3 regions of the Pectobacterium sp. 1950-15 genome follow, and region 3 is predicted to be linked to each of the others. Evidence: riboswitches for the same ligand, from Rfam matches in the RefSeq annotation. Region 3 holds a riboswitch; each other region holds the start of a gene.
What was found. Region 3 has a riboswitch for thiamine pyrophosphate ahead of thiC (phosphomethylpyrimidine synthase ThiC). Riboswitches for the same ligand answer to the same signal wherever they lie in the genome.
Positions count from the first base shown of each region.

Region 1 (4,206 bases), on a different contig from region 3:
GAATCTTTCTCGTTGGAGATCAACAGCACCTTCGCCAGATGGAACGTTTCCTTGACTAAAAAAATCACCAGAATAGTCGCCAGCACCAGCAGGCCGATATTGAGTATCGTCTGAAGTGCCTTGGCAGCCATCGCACTGCGAGCAGAACCTGCCATATGTTATCCCCACACCCTATTTCATATTAACGCCAAGATTTCACAGCAAAGTAACCGGATGCCCCCGCCCTGTCACGCCGAAATGCGCTTAATTTAGTTTGAAATTACTGGCAAATATGTCACGCAAAGTACAAGTCAATTTACTTATGGTTTTACCACCAGCGGTGGAAGTGATGAACGGGGCCAATGCCATGTCCGACCTCCAGCGTGTCGGCCTGCTGTAACGCCTGCTGTAAATAGTCCTTCGCGGCCTTGACCGTCTCCCCCCAGCTATCGTGGCGCGGTCGCAGCGCCGCCAGTGCGGCAGATAACGTGCAGCCGGTGCCGTGCGTATGGCGGGTATTCACGCGCGGGGAGCTAAAACGCAGTGGTTCGGCCTGACGGCTGAACAGCCAGTCCGGGCTCTCCGCTTCACTCAGATGGCCGCCTTTCATCAGCACCGCCTGACAGCCCATCGCCAGCAGCGCTTCCCCCTGTTCACGCATTTCCCGTTCGTTGGTGGCCAGTGACGTATTCAACAGCGCCGCAGCCTCGGGCAAGTTGGGCGTAGTCAGGGACACCAGCGGCAGCAGCTCACGGCGGATCGATTCCACTGCCTCGGGTGCGAGCAGCGGATCGCCGCTTTTCGCCAGCATTACGGTGTCCAGCACAATGAAAGGCACCGCGTAGTGACGCAGGCGTTCGGCAACGGTGTCGACAATCTCGGTCTGTGCCAGCATCCCAATCTTGGCGCTATCGATACGGACATCGCTCAACACGGAATCCAGCTGCGCCGCGACAAAATCCGGCTCAATTCGGTAGACGGACTGTACGCCGCGCGTATTTTGCGCCACCAGCGCGGTAATAACCGACGTGCCGTAAGCGCCCAGCGCGGAAAAGGCTTTTAAATCCGCCTGAATCCCCGCACCACCGCTCGGATCGGTGCCCGCAATCGTCAACGCATTAATACGTTTCATGCCAGATCCTCCGCGCGCAAGGTATAAAGCCGATCGAGAAAGTTGGGGATAAAACTGCCCGTACCTTGCGAGACCGAAGCCGCCTGCTGCCCTGCCAGCGCCATGACATAGCACGCTGCCGCCACGTGGGATACGCGATCCCCCTCCAGAGAACAGAAGCCCGCGACGACCGCCGACAGCGCACATCCCGTACCGACCACGCGCGTCATCATGCTATCGCCACCGGTTATCGCGATATCTCGCTCACCGTCCGTGACATAATCCACCGCACCGGTCACCGCAACAATCGTCCCCACTTGTCGCGCCAGCTCGCGTGCAGCAGGGAGCGCCGCCAGCGAATCATCGGCGCTATCCACACCGCGCCCCTGTGCGGCTAAGCCAGCAAACGCCATAATTTCAGACGCATTGCCGCGAATCGCCGCGGGTTTCCGTGCTAACAATTCACGACAGAATGCAGTACGAAAGGTCAAACCACCGACCGCAACCGGATCGAGTACCCACGGCGTCCCCGCTTGATGCGCGCTGTTGACTGCCACCCGCATCGCCTCGGCGCGCGAACGCTCCAGTGTCCCGACATTAATCAGCAGCGCATCGGCTACCGCGCTGAACTGTGCGGCTTCTTCGGGATCGACCACCATCGCAGGCGACGCATTCAGCGCCAGCAGCACGTTAGCCGTAAAAGATTGCACCACGTCGTTGGTCAAACAGTGCACCAGCGGCGAGGCGGAACGGAATTGGGTCAGTGAGGTTGCTGCCTGAGCGGCAGAAAAGTCGGTGGGTCGCGTGTTCATAAGTCTCCCAACCGGCGTGGAAGAAGGCGGCAACCGGTGGGCATACCGTGACTTCCCTACGCTGGCATTATCCAGATCAGGTGGTACGGGTATTTCTCAGCCTTCACAAAGAAGGGCACCCCGAGTCATTTACTACGCTTTGCAGCATAAGTAAGTGCATAACGTAAATCAAGCGCTGCCCGCCCCCTCTCCACCTGACACAAAATGAAAAACCACAGGCACGTTGTGACATAGAGAAAAACGCCATAACCCTTTAGACTGGTTAATCAAACCCATACTGAGGAGATTGTGATGACGATGATAAAAAGTTATGCCGCACCGGAAGCAGGCGCTGAGCTGGAGTTGTATGAGTTTGATGCGGGTGAATTGCAGGCGGAAGATGTCGAAGTCGTGGTTGATTACTGCGGCGTGTGCCATTCCGATCTCTCGATGATCGATAACGAATGGGGCATATCGAGCTATCCGCTGGTTGCCGGGCATGAAGTGATTGGCCGTGTGCACGCGCTGGGCGACGCGGCGAAGAACAAAGGCTTAAAAGTTGGTCAGCGTGTCGGTATTGGCTGGACGGCACGCAGCTGTGGGCACTGCGATGCCTGTATCAGCGGCAGCCAAACTAACTGTCAGCAAGGCAGCGTGCCGACGATCCTGAATAAAGGCGGTTTTGCCAATAAGATCCGCGCGAACTGGCAGTGGGCGATCCCGCTTCCTGATTCCATTGATATCGAATCTGCGGGTCCGTTGCTGTGCGGCGGCATCACCGTTTTCAAACCGCTGCTAATGCACCATATCACCGCAACCAGCCGCGTCGGCGTGATCGGTATCGGCGGTCTGGGACACATCGCGATTAAGCTTCTGCACGCGATGGGCTGTGAAGTCACAGCATTCAGCTCAAACCCGGCTAAAGAGCAGGAAGTGCGGGCGATGGGTGCCGATAAAGTCGTCAACAGCCGCGATCCGCAGGCGCTGACCGCACTGGCAGGCCAGTTCGATCTCATCATCAACACCGTGAGCGTCGATCTGGAATGGCAGCCCTACTTCAACGCACTCGCCTATAACGGGAAATTCCATACCGTCGGCGCGGTAATGAAGCCGTTCAGTGTTCCAGCCTTCACGCTTATTGCGGGTGACCGCAGCGTTTCCGGCTCTTCTACCGGTTCACCGCATGAGCTGCGTTCTCTGATGAAGCTCGCCGCGCGCGCCAACGTGAAGCCGCAGACGGAACTGTTCCCGATGTCGAAAATCAACGATGCTATCCAGCACGTACGCGACGGTAAAGCCCGCTACCGCGTTGTACTGAAAGCGGATTTTTAATCGGTCAAGACGCCTGAGCAATCGGGCGTCTGCTTTTTGCAGATCAGCTCAGCCAACGTCGTTCTCTGGGGTATACCGCTTGGCACCACGCGACTCAATGTATTCGATGGGTTTCATGATAGGATTGAAAGGTGATGCAAGAGGAGATCCGCAATGCCTTTTAAAGAGTATGACCACGATTTTATTGATAGAAATAAGAAAGCCTCCTCGTCTGTAAGGCTCGCCCTGCTATTGTCTGCGTCGATCATTATATTCAACCTTTTATTCTTCAAACACCGCGACTTTCAGGAGCAGTTGCATAATAACCCAGGCTCTTATACTGACTCGATTGCGCTGGTTTTTCTTTTTTTTATCCTGTCCTGTACCAGTAAAATATCACTGAACCATACTTCCGCTTTATCCATTCGCCTCGGACTACACGTCTGGATATGCTCAGCCACGTTTGACTTCATGGATGAGTTTATCTATCAGCCCAAGCTGGTTGGGTATTATGTTGAGGATATGCTGAGAATTATTGGTATGTTTGGCGTCGGGTTTGGTGTCTATACCCTGATACAGCAAATCAATAATAAGTATGTCGAAGCCAGAATACAGTCATTCAGCGATGAACTCACACAGCTTCCTAATCGCCGGTTTTTTATTAACGAATTAAAAAAGCTCGAAGCGAAAACACCCTATTTATTTATTATCGACATCGACAATTTCAAAGTTATTAATGATAAATATGGGCATACGAAAGGCGACGAAGTATTAAGCAAATTTGGTCATATACTTTCCCGTTTCGATAACAGTGAGGTGGTCGCAACCCGAATCGGTGGCGAAGAGTTCGCGATTATTCTGTATGCCGGAACGCAGGAACGGGCAGAGAAACTGGCAAGAGAAGTACTCAAAAATGCGAACAAAATCATTATCAAGAATATGCACCACCTTTCAGTCAGTATTGGGGCCGGCAAAAAACAGCCGCGGGAACCCACCGAACACTTTATGAAACGC
Region 1 is NZ_JBBBQR010000020.1:9,075-13,280, reverse strand. It holds gene psiE (phosphate-starvation-inducible protein PsiE) at 1-155, opposite strand, end outside; gene thiD (bifunctional hydroxymethylpyrimidine kinase/phosphomethylpyrimidine kinase) at 308-1,111, opposite strand; gene thiM (hydroxyethylthiazole kinase) at 1,108-1,902, opposite strand; TPP riboswitch at 1,939-2,035, opposite strand; gene ahr (NADPH-dependent aldehyde reductase Ahr) at 2,194-3,213, shown strand; gene WCT94_RS18255 (GGDEF domain-containing protein) at 3,367-4,206, shown strand, end outside.
Region 1: another riboswitch for thiamine pyrophosphate. It lies ahead of thiM (hydroxyethylthiazole kinase); the one in region 3 lies ahead of thiC (phosphomethylpyrimidine synthase ThiC).

Region 2 (4,206 bases), on a different contig from region 3:
GAGCGGCTTCTGGCGTAGCTTGAGCTCGCGGCTGCTCCAGAGCAGCATCATGGTCAGCACCAGACACAGAAGCCCAGCGCCTAAGGCAATACGCAGCGAGGTAAACAGCGTTTGCCAGAGCACGGGCTGTTGCAGCACGGTAATCAGAGAGCGGTTCACGCCATCCACCACCACGGCCAGCAAGGGGGGGACGACCAGCAGCAGCAGCGCGCTAATTAACAGACTATCGGTGAGGCGGCTTAAAGCGCTGTCCTGCGGGTTGCGCCAAGTGAGCTGCTGTGTGCTGCCGACGGGCAGAATACGCCCCAGCCGCTGACTTAACAGCACCAAACCGAGACAGCAAACCATCTGAATTAACGCCAGCAGCGCCGCGCGACCCGGATCGTAATCAAAGCTTAATGCCTGATAGATAGCCAGCTCAATCGTGGTCGCCTGCGGGCCGCCGCCCAGCGACAGCACCGTCGCAAAGCTGGCAAAGCAGAGCATAAAAATCAGCGCGCCAGTCGGTAAAATTTGTCGGCGCAGGGCGGGCCATTCCAGCAGGCGGAAATGTTGCCAGCTGTTCATGCCCAGATTCGCAGCCAGTTGGCGTTGCTCGGTAGCAATCCCCTCCAGCGACTGCAACAGCAATCGGGTTGCCAGCGGCAGATTGAAGAACACATGCGCCAGCAGGATGCCCTGCAATCCATAGGGTGAAAACGTGTATTTCAGGCCAAACCCGCTCAGGGCAGAGGCTAGCCAGCCCTGACGTCCATACACGCTGAGCAGGCCAAAGACGGCAACCAGCACGGGCAGCACCAGCGTCATCGCGCACAGGCGCAGCAGCCAACGGTGGCCGGGAAAACGCCGTCGATACAGCGCTCTGGCGAGAAAAATGGCCGGAACGGTAGAAAACAGCGCAGAGAGAAAGGCTTGCCAGAAGGTGAACCGAATAACATGCCAGAGATAGCTGTCATGCCATAGCGTGCGCCACTGGCTGTCGGGCGCCTGTAACCAGAGTGCACCGAAAGCCAGTGCGGCAACGGAAATTAACAGCGTTGTGGCCAGTAGCCCCGGCCACAGACGTCCGCCGATTAGTGGCTGACGGCGCGTTGCCATGCCTGAATCCACTGCGTCCTTTGGTCAGCGACTTCCTGCGCGCTGAACTGCATGGCTTTTTCTGGCACCGCGAGCGTGGCGAAGCCCGCAGGCAGGTCAGTTTTAACGGCTGGGTACATCCAGTTCGTAGTGGGGATTGCCTGCTGGAAGGTTGGGCTCAGGATGAACTGCATAAAACGTTTTGCCAGTTCGGGATTTTTGCTGGAAGCCAACTGCCCGGCGATTTCAATTTGCAGATAGTGCCCTTCGCTGAAAGTCGCGGCTGCGTAGTTGTCTTTCTTCTCTTCAATGATGTGGTAGGCCGGTGACGTGGTGTAGCTTAGCACCAGATCGGCTTCCCCTTTCAGGAACAGACCATAGGCTTCGCTCCAGCCTTTGGTGACGGTAACGGTTTTCTTCGCCAGTTTCTGCCAGGCTTGCGGCGCCTCATCGCCGTACACTTTCTGCATCCACAGCAGCAGACCTAGTCCCGGCGTGCTGGTACGTGGATCCTGATAGATCACTTTCCACGGTTCGTTGCTCTCCACCAGCTCATGCAGGCTTTTCGGCGGGTTCTTCAGCGTGTTTTTGTTATACACAAACGCGAAATAGCCGTAGTCGTAAGGGACGAACGTCTTATTGTTCCAGCCGCCTGGCACCATGACGGCGCTGGTGTTCTGATTGTGCGGCGCAAACAGACCGGTTTGCTCCGCTGCCTGCAACAGGTTGTTGTCCAGCCCCAGAATGATATCCGCTTTGCTGTTCTTGCCTTCCATTCGCAGGCGATTCAACAGCGAGGCACCATCTTCCAGCGCGACGAAGTTCAGCTCGCACTCGCACTCTTTTTCAAATGCGGTCTTGATGACAGGGCCAGGGCCCCACTCGGAAGCGAATGAATCATAGGTATAAACGGTAAGCGCAGGCTTGGCGAATGCCGAAGCAGAGATCAGTAACAGGCAAGGCAGGCTGATTTTCAGCACGGTGGCTGAACGCGGTAGTAATTGATTTAACACTTTGCACTCCTGAGAATCATAGGGTGGCAAAGGACTTTGAGGCAGCAATAAGCCGCACTCTCAAATCCCTTCGCCGGTATTAACCGGATCAGGTTCGACGGGTATTTTCTCAGCGAAAAATCTTCCGCACCCCGTTGAGAACGGCACATTGTAAAGGGTTAAGCCGCGCAGCGAAAGGCTATCAGCGTTCCGGCGGCGCGAACCAGGCAGATTTAAAATCAAACCAGCCCAGCATATTCATCCTGACGCCACGCATACTGCGCTGTCCCTGAAGTTGCAGCCAGTGGTGCAGCAGAGGGTGCAGTTGACCGCTGGCGATCAGTTTTTCACACCACTCTGCCATCGGTAGCGTCTGGTTACGCCACTGTTGCGCGTCCGCGTGCAGATCGTCATTCAGACAGTGCTGCGCCAGCGGGAGTTCGTAGAGCATCGCGAACAGGGAGAATTCGATCGGTAGGTAACAATTCAGGCTACCAAACCAGATATCGCTGTCGGCATTGCCCTGATACCAGTCTTCGTAGCTGACCGTCTGAATATGCAACGTGACGCCATGTTGTGCCAGCAGCGTGCGCATAATCTCACTTAATATCCGGTATTCAGGGTGGGCCTGATAGAACGTGAGCGTGACGTCCGTCAGCCCTTTCGGAATGGATTGCGGGACATCGGGGTGGTGATGGTGCCAGCGCGGCAGCAGGCTGTAGGCGGGCGACCAGTCACGCTGGTTGCTGGTATTGGCGTGGTTGAGTAGCGAAATGGGGTTAAATATCTGCCTGAGCCATCGCTGAGCTTCCGGCCGTGATGCTAACGGCGAACGCTTGTCGAACAGCAGGAAATAGCCGCCTTCTTCCATCCGGCTTTCCAACTGTTCGTGACGAGAATTGTCAGACTGGAGTTGGATAGAGACCGGCATTTCTTCCGGCTCGTCGGGCAGGACCCAGATATTGACCTCATCAATCAGCGCCCGATAGCCAAAATAGTCATCGAAGGCGCGAATTTTCAACTGATTACTGTTATTGCGCACCACGGCATAAGGGCCGGTACCAATTGGGTGCTGGGCAAAATCGGGTAGCGTTTGCCACTCTTGCGGCAAAATCATGGCGTGCACGCTGCCTAATAACCACGGTAGCCAGTTATCCGGGCTGTTTAGCCGAATATCAATCACGAAGGGCATTGGCGAGGTGACGCTTTCAATATGAGAAAAAAGCGGGAGCGGAATAAGACGAGAGAGTGACGTGGTGATGTCGTCCATTGTGAGCTCTCGTCCATGATGAAAACGGATAGCCGGGCGCAGATAGAAGCGCCAGTGCAGAGAGGAGACCCTTTGCCAGTGATGAGCCAGGTCGGGTTCAACTTCCCCATTTTCCTCATTTATATTGGTAAGACCGCTAAAAATTTGCCGCGCAATATGCATTTCCGAACGGCGCAGCGCCGAACCGGGTTGCAGGTTGCGTAATGGGCGGTAATAGAGAATCCGCAGAATATGTTTTCCCTGCCGGAAACTCCGTCCAAGATGGGCAAGTAACATCTGGCGTACCGCTTCTTTATCACCGACCAACTGCACCAGTTGCTCAATGCGATCCTGTTCCAGCAGATCCTCGGCACGCTGCTGCTGTAGCGCTAATCCGGTATACACAAACGATAGCTGCGAGCGTTTTCCCCTGCCAGCTTCAGCCTGCCAGACGAGCCAGCCTTCCTGCTGCATCGCGTTCAGCAGTGAGCGGATATGGCGGCGGGAACAATTCAACACTCCGGTTAGCTCTTGCAGCGTGGTGTCGGTAGTTTGCCCCTGAAAGTGCTGCCATAGGCGGATGAACTGTTGTTGCAATCGAGGGGAAGACATAAAAGAGGAACTCCCTGCGCTAAAGTCATCAATTTATCTTTCCCTATATTACGTCGATACTTTCCAACAAGGAAAGAGAGGAGGTGGCTTATGGCGATTTCCCGTTTGTATCGGTTCTATCAAACCTACTTATCGACCTGTAAAGCGACGTGGTTTCGGTGGATGTCTACCCAACAGCGCATCGCATTATTGCAGCAGGCGACGCAGTGGCACCTGAAAGACATGTCTGATGAAGAGTACCGTCATTGGCTCTAGGTGGTGCGAAACAATTTATTC
Region 2 is NZ_JBBBQR010000010.1:183,305-187,510, forward strand. It holds gene thiP (thiamine/thiamine pyrophosphate ABC transporter permease ThiP) at 1-1,098, opposite strand, end outside; gene thiB (thiamine ABC transporter substrate binding subunit) at 1,074-2,057, opposite strand; TPP riboswitch at 2,138-2,234, opposite strand; gene sgrR (HTH-type transcriptional regulator SgrR) at 2,272-3,930, opposite strand; gene sgrT (glucose uptake inhibitor SgrT) at 4,021-4,185, shown strand.
Region 2: another riboswitch for thiamine pyrophosphate. It lies ahead of thiB (thiamine ABC transporter substrate binding subunit); the one in region 3 lies ahead of thiC (phosphomethylpyrimidine synthase ThiC).

Region 3 (4,206 bases):
CGCCACTTTATCGCCTACGCGGCGGCGTGCGTCAGCAATATCGCTCGTCCAGTCCAGCCCCAGCGCGTCACAGCCAGTTTCTGCCATCGCCTCCAGCCACTGGCCTCCGCCTTTGGTAAAGAGCGTCACCGGCACGCGACGGCCTTCGTTCTCACGTTGTAAACCATCAACAATCTTATGCATGTACCGCAGGGAGAATTCTTTGTAGTCACGTCCGCTCAGCGCGCCGCCCCAGGTATCGAAGACCATGACCGCCTGCGCGCCAGCGCGAATTTGCGCGTTGAGATAAAGAATGACGCTATCCGCCAGCTTATCCAGCAGCAGGTGTAACGTTTTAGGCTCAGCGAACATCATTTTCTTGATGACGGTAAACGCTTTGCTGCTACCGCCTTCAACCATATAGGTCGCCAGCGTCCACGGGCTGCCCGAGAAACCAATCAACGGCACTTCCCCGGCGAGATTTTTACGGATCGTCCGCACCGCGTTCATCACATAACCGAGTTCCTGCTCAGGATCGGGAATCGGCAGGTTAACCACATCGGCATGAGACGTGATGGGAGAGTGAAAGCGTGGGCCTTCCCCTGCTTCAAAATAGAGCCCTAAGCCCATGGCATCAGGGATGGTCAGGATATCGGAGAACAGGATTGCCGCATCCAGCGCATAGCGCCGTAAAGGTTGTAACGTGACTTCGCAAGCCAGTTCTGCGTTTTTACACAGCGACATAAAATCACCCGCCTGCGTGCGCGTTGCCTTATATTCCGGCAAATAGCGCCCCGCCTGACGCATCATCCACACCGGGGTGACATCAACGGGTTGGCGCAATAACGCTCGCAAGTAGCGATCGTTTTTCAGATCAGTCATGTTTTTTTCCTTTCAACCTCACGGCGGTTCGACACCGGATAGATGTGATGAAACGGATGCGTTATAAAACGAACGCTTTATAAAACGAATACGCTATGACGCGGGTACGTTGTGTACGCGAGTCATTCATGGCGCAAATAGTACCACGTCAGCCTTCGTTCTCGTGATAAGCGCGACACAACACCACCGTATCTTCGATAAGCCGACGCGCCACAGTGCCCGGCGGGGGCAACTGCGGGAGTTGGTCAAAGCGGAACCAGCCCGCGTCACGCAGCTCTTTCGGGTCGTGCTTGATTTCTCCCCCCGCATACTCAGCCATAAACGCCATCATCAACGAATGCGGGAAGGGCCAAGGCTGCGAACTCACGTAGCGCAGGTTTTTTATCTGGATTTGGCTCTCTTCCATCACCTCGCGCACAACCGTCTGTTCCAGCGTTTCGCCCACCTCTACAAACCCAGCCAGCACGGTGTACATATTCCCGCGATGCCGGTTGTGCTGCGCCAGCAAAATTTCCTCGCCACGGCGAATCGCGACGATGATGCAGGGCGCAATCTGCGGATAATAGCGCTCTTTGCAGTGGTGACATAAGCACGCCAGTTCCGTTTTACTCCGCACCATTTCATGACCGCAGTAACCGCAAAAACGATGAGAACGATAGAACTCAGCCAGCTGTACGCCTCGCCCCGCCAGTTGGAATAAGCCCACGTCCTGATCGAGCAGTTGGCGAACCGATGCCATATCGGAATCCCGGCCCTGACACACCAGCCAGACAGGCTGTTCTTGCCATTCGCCGATTTGGCGAGCCGTTTTCCCCTGCAAAGACCATTTCGTCGCCGTTCCACACGGTAATTCTCCCTGGGGTAGCCAGATTTGTACCGCATCGCTAACCACCCACCAGCCGGTCTCATCACCTTTTAGCGTCTGTTCCATATCTTTTTATTGCTCCACTGCCACTTCACTGGCATTTTACATTCAGAGTGATTACATAAGTTTTATAACTGGGATTTCAGTTATTTCTTACCGTTCACGGAGTCAACAATGCTAAACCAGCTACAAAGTCTGACTGAATACGTTGGTGGCAATAATGCGTTAATCGACCAATGGCTACAAGCGCGTAAGCAGCTTCTGGTGGCTTACTATCATCTGGTTGGCATCAAGCCGAACAAGGAAGCGCTTTCTCTTCTGGATGAAGAAGCATTGGATAATTTTTGCCAGAATCTGGTGGATTACCTTTCTACTGGCCACTTTCATTTATACGAAAAGATGCTGCATGAAGCAGCGACACACAGCGAACAACTATTAGCGCTTTCCACCCAGCTCGATTTCGCCCTGCAAAGCAACACGCAGCAAATCATGACGTTTTACGATAACCATCTGGCGACGGCCATCGACCATGATAACTGCCTCAAATTCCAGCAGGCACTCTCCAGCGTCGGCGAAGCTCTGGAAGAGCGTTTTACGTTAGAAGACAACATGATCCGTCTGGTTTACGACAACTAGCGGTCATTTAACGTTATTTAAGAACATCGCCACACGCTGTACAGGCAAAAGCGGCACGCTTTGACATCCGCGTTTTGTCGACATACAGTGTAGGGGTTTTATTGGCCCGTTTAAGAAACGGGCATATCTTGTCGGAGTGCCTAGCGTGCTCGTGTTTTGTTTTACGAAATCAATCGTTTTACAAAACTTATGAGCGCACAGGCTGAGACCGTTAATTCGGGATCCGCGGAACCTGATCGGGTTAATACCTGCGAAGGGAACAAGAGTAATGCACCTCATTGAGCCCAAGGCTGCGTATTCCTACATACCTGCTCTGATGCCCAATATCATTATTACTCCCTCCGGGCTCCAGACAAGCAATCTTCCCTTTACGTCTTACAGGAACTTGCTATGTCTACAGAACCATTGTCTATAAAAACAGTGTCGTCAAAATCGGGTCGCCGTGAACAGCGTGCCGCCGCCCAGCAGTTTATTGAAACCTTACAGGGTACCGCCTTTCCCAATTCCAAACGCATTTACCTTGCGGGCTCACGTGATGACATCCACGTGCCAATGCGAGAAATTCAGCTTAGCCCGACGTTACTCGGCGGCAGTAAAGACAATCCCCAATACGAACCCAATGAACCGATCCCAGTTTATGATACGTCAGGGCCTTATGGCGACCCCGCCGCCCAACCCGATGTCCGCGTTGGGTTAGCGAAGCTGCGCGCCAACTGGATTGCCGAACGTCACGACACCGAGGCGCTATCCGGCGTCAGTTCCGATTTCACCCAGCAGCGTCTGGCTGATGCCGGTCTGGATCATCTGCGCTTCGAGCACTTGCCACGACCTTTACGTGCCAAAGCAGGCAAACGCGTTACCCAGCTCCACTATGCGCGGCAGGGCATCGTTACCCCGGAAATGGAATTTATCGCCATTCGCGAAAATATGGGGCGCGAGCGCATTCGCACTGACGTGTTGCGCCAGCAGCATCCGGGCCAGAGTTTCGGCGCTCTCCTGCCGGAGAACATCACGCCGGAATTTGTCCGTCAGGAAGTGGCCGCCGGGCGCGCCATTATTCCTTCCAACATCAACCACCCGGAATCAGAGCCGATGATCATCGGACGCAATTTTCTGGTGAAGGTTAACGCCAATATCGGTAACTCGGCTGTGACGTCCTCCATCGAAGAAGAGGTGGAAAAGCTGGTCTGGTCTACCCGCTGGGGCGCGGATACGGTGATGGATCTCTCAACCGGCCGCTATATTCATGAAACCCGCGAGTGGATTCTGCGCAACAGCCCCGTGCCAATCGGGACTGTGCCGATCTATCAGGCGCTAGAGAAAGTGAACGGCGTGGCGGAAAACCTGAACTGGGAAATGTTCCGCGACACGCTGCTGGAGCAGGCGGAACAGGGCGTGGACTATTTCACCATCCACGCCGGCGTGCTGCTGCGCTACGTGCCGATGACCGCCAAACGCCTGACCGGCATCGTTTCGCGCGGCGGTTCCATCATGGCGAAGTGGTGCCTGTCGCATCACAAAGAGAGCTTCCTGTACGAGCACTTCCGTGAAATCTGTGAAATCTGTGCCGCTTACGATGTCGCGCTGTCGCTGGGTGATGGCTTACGCCCCGGCTCCATTCAGGATGCTAACGACGAAGCCCAGTTTGCCGAGCTGCATACACTGGGCGAGCTGACCAAAATCGCCTGGGAATACGACGTACAGGTGATGATCGAAGGCCCCGGTCACGTTCCGATGCAGATGATCCGCCGCAACATGACCGAAGAACTGGAGCACTGCCATGAAGCCCCGTTCTATACGCTCGGCCCGCTAACCACCGATATCGCACCGGGTTACGATCACTT
Region 3 is NZ_JBBBQR010000027.1:6,157-10,362, forward strand. It holds gene hemE (uroporphyrinogen decarboxylase) at 1-861, opposite strand, end outside; gene nudC (NAD(+) diphosphatase) at 1,010-1,792, opposite strand; gene rsd (sigma D regulator) at 1,901-2,362, shown strand; TPP riboswitch at 2,485-2,638, shown strand; gene thiC (phosphomethylpyrimidine synthase ThiC) at 2,753-4,206, shown strand, end outside.